2 regions of the Arthrobacter jiangjiafuii genome follow, and region 1 is predicted to be linked to the other one. Evidence: riboswitches for the same ligand, from Rfam matches in the RefSeq annotation. Region 1 holds a riboswitch; the other holds the start of a gene.

Evidence for each region. Region 1 has a riboswitch for S-adenosylmethionine ahead of KKR91_RS05355 (bifunctional o-acetylhomoserine/o-acetylserine sulfhydrylase). Riboswitches for the same ligand answer to the same signal wherever they lie in the genome.
Region 2: another riboswitch for S-adenosylmethionine. It lies ahead of KKR91_RS08625 (cobalamin-independent methionine synthase II family protein); the one in region 1 lies ahead of KKR91_RS05355 (bifunctional o-acetylhomoserine/o-acetylserine sulfhydrylase).

What each region holds. Positions count from the first base shown of each region.
Region 1 is NZ_CP076022.1:1,133,315-1,135,771, reverse strand. It holds gene KKR91_RS05355 (bifunctional o-acetylhomoserine/o-acetylserine sulfhydrylase) at 1-1,294, opposite strand, end outside; SAM riboswitch class IV at 1,362-1,478, opposite strand; gene KKR91_RS05350 (VOC family protein) at 1,661-2,311, shown strand.
Region 2 is NZ_CP076022.1:1,818,135-1,820,591, reverse strand. It holds gene KKR91_RS08625 (cobalamin-independent methionine synthase II family protein) at 1-1,098, opposite strand, end outside; SAM riboswitch class I at 1,108-1,204, opposite strand; gene KKR91_RS08620 (histone-like nucleoid-structuring protein Lsr2) at 1,444-1,776, opposite strand; gene KKR91_RS08615 (ion channel protein) at 2,007-2,457, opposite strand, start outside.

The sequences.
Region 1 (2,457 bases):
AACCGGCGTCGAGGTCCGCAATGATGTCATCGACATGTTCCAGGCCCACCGAGAGACGCACCAGGCCCGGACTCACTCCGGCCGACGCCTGTGCCTCCGCGCCGAGCTGGCTGTGCGTGGTCGACGCCGGATGGATCACCAGGGAGCGCACGTCACCAACGTTGGCCACGTGGGAGTGCAGTTCCAAGGCGTCCACGAAGCGCTTGCCGGCCTCGATACCGCCGGCGATGTCGAAGGAGACAATGGCTCCGGTACCGCGCGGCCCGTACTTGCGGCCGCGCTCGAACCACGGACTCGATTCCAGGCCCGCATAGGCGACCGACAGGACGTCGTCGTGGTTTTCCAGCCAGTTCGCGACGACGGCGGCGTTGGCCACGTGCCGCTCCATCCGCAGGCTCAGCGTTTCCAGCCCCTGTGCGATAAGGAACGCGTTGAACGGCGACACCGCCGGCCCAAGGTCGCGCAGCAACTGGACCCGCGCCTTGAGGACAAAGGCCAGGTTGGCGCCCAGCAGCCCGTTGGCGCCGAGGTCGCGGGCATAGACCAGCCCGTTGTAGCTCTCATCCGGGGTGTTGAAGCCGGGGAACTTCTCCGGATCGGCGCCGAAGTCAAAGTTGCCCGAGTCCACGATCACGCCGGCAATGGAGGTGCCGTGTCCGCCCAGGTACTTCGTGGCCGAATGCACCACGATGTCCGCGCCCCATTCGATCGGCCGGATCAGGTACGGCGTGGAGAGCGTGTTGTCCACGATCAGCGGCACGCCGGCGTCGTGGGCGATGGAGCTGATGCCCTCGATGTCCAGGACGTCCTGGCGCGGGTTGGAAACCACCTCGCCGAAGAACGCCTTGGTGTTGGGCTGCACTGCCTCGCGCCACTGGTCCAGGTTGTCCGGGTCTGCGACGAAAGTGACGTCAATGCCGAACCGCTTCAAGGTGTGCTTGAACAGGTTGTAGGTGCCCCCGTAAAGGCTGGGGCTGGCCACAATGTGGTCACCGGACTGGGCCAGGTTCAGGATCGACAGGGTTTCCGCGGCCTGCCCGGAGGCCAGCAGCAATGCGCCGATCCCGCCCTCCAGCGAGGCGATCCGCTTTTCCACCGCTTCCTGGGTGGGGTTGCCGATCCGGGTGTAAATCGGCTCCAGCTCGGCCAGCGCAAACCGGTTGGCTGCTGCTTCGGCGCTGGGAAAGACGAAGGAGGTGCTCTGGTAGATCGGCAGCGCCCGGGCGCCGGTGACGGCGTCTGGCTCCTGTCCTACGTGGATCTGCCGGGTTTCGAATGACCAGTTTCCTGACATGTTGTGCTCCCTTTAACCAGGGGCCGCACCGAGACTTCTCGCCGGAAAAGAGCCGGCAGCCACGTGTGACCCGCGCTTGCCGCACGCCGGATTGACGTGCAGCCAGGTCTTCACCCGGGGCACCCCACCGCGGTTGGAGGGTTGCCGGCCAGCAAGCCGGGGCTATCTGCTGGCACTCATGACCTATTCCCCCTATGAAAACGGATAACCCCTGCGCCCGCAACCTCTGTGACGGTTCGTTTCCGGGTAGTGCGCGGCGGCTCGGCGGCCGGGCAAACATCAAAGTTCGCGGTGTTCAGGGATCCTTTTTCCTACTTAGGCAAGCCTTGGTCGAGAGGTGCGTCACAACGTGCCATTATGGGCCGCATGCGTTTGGACCATGTATCTTATGCCTGCGAATCCGACGGTCTTTTGGCCACGACCGAGAGGATCGCCTCTGCTCTGGGAGCTGACTTCGTCAAGGGCGGTGTGCACCCGCGTTTCGGAACCCGCAACATGATTCTCCCCCTGGCCAACCACCAGTACATTGAGGTCGTCGAGGCGCTGAACCACCCGGCGTCGGACAAGGCGCCCTTCGGCCAGGCCGTGCGCCAGCGCTCCGAATGCGGAGGCGGCTGGATGGGCTGGTGCGTAGCGGTGGACAACCTCGCACCGTTTGAAGAGCGGCTGGGCCGGGCGGCCGTTCCCGGCAACCGGAAATTCCCCGACGGCCAGGAGCTCACCTGGCAGCAGATCGGGATCAACGGCCTAATCGCCGATCCCCAGGTGCCCTACATGCTGCGCTGGGACGACGGCACTGAAGCGCTCCACCCGTCCGCTGCCCTGCCCGGCATGCCCGGTGCGGTGAAGCTGGCCTCGCTGACCATTGCAGGTTCAGCGGACCGCGTCGCGCAGTGGCTTGGCACCCCCATCGAGGAGCCGCTGGAAAACGTGGGCGTCACCTGGATTTCCCCCAAGGGAACCCCGGGCATCATGTCCGTCACCTTCGATACGGCCAACGGGTCCGTCGAAATCTAGCTCTGCCGCCGGGGTCCCCTCCCGTTTGTCCGGATCCCTCCGGTGCGTCCGGGGTCCGCTCCGGTTTGTCCGGATCCCTCCGCTTTGCCCGGATCCCTCCGCTGCGCAGTGGCAGGAATTTCCCAAACCGGAGGGTTTTCCACACC
Region 2 (2,457 bases), 680 kb from region 1:
GCTGCCCACAAGCCCGGCAAAGCGCTCTATCCGCTGGGCCACAAGTTCAGGATGTTCCACCACATTGGTCGCGTGGGACACCACGCCCGGAACGAGGACCTTCCCCTCCGGCAGCGCCACGTCCCGCCAGATCGTCCACTCGTGCTCGTGCCGCGCGTTGCCGGCTTCGAAGGCGTAGAAACCGGCGTTGATCCCCAGCACGAGATCCACGATATTGGCGAACTCGATGTCGGTGGTGTGCGGACCATGCCAGGATCCCCAGCAGACATGGAACCGGACCTGCTCCTGCGGGATCCCCCGCAGTGCGTAGTTCAGGGCGTCGATCCGGATCTGCGTGAAGCGCCGGTAGTCCTCGACGCTGGGTTCGGGATTGATCTGGTCCCAGTTCTCGGCGATCGAGGGGTCATCGATCTGAACCGTCAGCCCTGCGTCCGTGATGGCCTTGTATTCCTCACGCAGGACATCTGCCCAGGCGTAAATGAACTCCTCTTCGCTCTTGTAATAGTCGTTGCCGATCCGGCTGGCCGATCCCGGGGACAGCGCCGTGATGAAGCCGGTGGGCAGGTCGGCAGCCGCCAGCCCGGCCTTGAGGTTTGCGATGTCTGTAGCCAGGGCATCGTGGCCGGTGTAAGTGATGGGTCCGGTGGCCGTGGGAAAGGCCGTGGCATTGCGGCCCAGTTGGATCCCGCTTTCCGGATCGGAATAGGCAGCTGCAAATCGGGTCCAGTCGCGGCGGTCTGCAAAAGAGGTCAGCCGGATATTCCCGGCTTCGCTGCGAACGGGTCCGGTAGTGATGGGATTAAAGTCAGTCAGCTCCAGGCCCGCCGTGCGTTGGAAGCTGTAGGTCCACCATGCCCCGTAGTCCACCGGGCTGGACATGGCCTTGCCGTACTCCCCATCGCCGGGAATGGTAATGCCGAGGCTCTTTTGGCGCTGCACCAGGTCAATTACCGCGTCGGTCAGAAGCAGTTCAAACTCCGGGGTGCGTTCGAGGGTAAAACCATCGTCGGCGAAGGTCCGGGCTGCATTGGCGCTTATGAGTTCCGGTGTCCGGGGCAGCGAACCGGCATGGGTGGTGGAAATCTGGTCGAACGTCATGGTGTATTCCTTCCATCGGTCCTGCCATTAGCACCTTTCCGGAAGGAATGTCCGGGGGAAGCTGCAGCGTCACGGAGGCAGGTCTCTCAGCTGCTCTGGATGGGTAGTTGCGGGACGAAAAACCAGCATGCGCCCGTCGGCAGCAAAACTCCAGCGGCACGAAATATGAAGCCGGGGCGTCGAAATATGGCGAGGCAGGAGACGCGCATCTGGCGCAGACGCCCCCGCCAGGCGGGGTAAGAGTAAACCCGGAAGATCTCATACCGGTGGTCAGGCGCCCCCCTGCGCCCGGTACCAGTTGCCCGGATCCTTCCCGCTGTGCCAGGCAGGAAAGAAGGGCGGGGATTACTTTTGGGCGGAGCTGTACGCTTCGCGGATTTCCTGGCTGATCCGCCCCCGTGCGCTGGGCTGGAAGCCATTGGCTACCGCCCATTCACGGATTTTCCGGCTCTCGCCGCTGCGGGGAACCGTTTCCCGTTTCGCAGCACGGCCGGTTGAGCCGCCGCGCAAACGCCTGGCATTGGAGAGATACGGTTCCAGTCTCCCGCGGAGTTCCGCGGCATGGTCGGCCGTCAGATCGATTTCGTATTGTGCGCCGTCCAGCGCCAACTTCACAGTTTCCTGTGCGTCTTCACCGGTTAGGTCGTCAATCAGGAGAACTTGTCTTTTCTGAGCCACGGGGCTTTTTCCTCATTCATAGTATTTTGGACCACCCCCCAAAACAGTTTAGCGGAAGTGGGGCTGTGCAATAGAGCTGCACAGGCATTTCTCTTTCCCAATCCAAAGATGATTGGGCTCTGCCCCTGCTTCATCACTAGCTGCCTCGCAGCGCGGGGACCGCAGGAAGCATTTGCGCATAAGGGTACCCAACAATGCACGCTTTTCAATCGAACAGGGAGATTCCCTGCCTAGGCAGGACGAGAGGCGGTGCCGCCGTCGGGCGCTGCCAGCATGTGCGGAGCATTGGTGACCACCAGCCAGGCCGGCAGTACTGCCAGGCAGAGTACTGCCGTTACGCTCACGTCCCCCGTAATAAGGACCGCGATGAACAGGGCCATCCAGCCGTCGCGGGCCACTGCGAGGACTACGCCGAGCACGGCTGCCGACACGGCCAGGCTCACCGGCACGGAGGGTACGAAGGCCACCGCGGCAAGCCCCGCAGCCACGCCGACAAAGACGGCCGGGAAGATCCTGCCCCCGCGGAAGCCGGCCGCTGCGGCGATCACCAGGGCAACCAGCTTGACCGCCGCGAGGAACACCAGTGTCCAGGCCGATTCGCTGCCGCGCTGCGCCAGCAGCGCGGCGGATTCCTCCGCTCCCTTGAACAGGGTCAGCGGTCCGCCGATGACACCCAGCAGG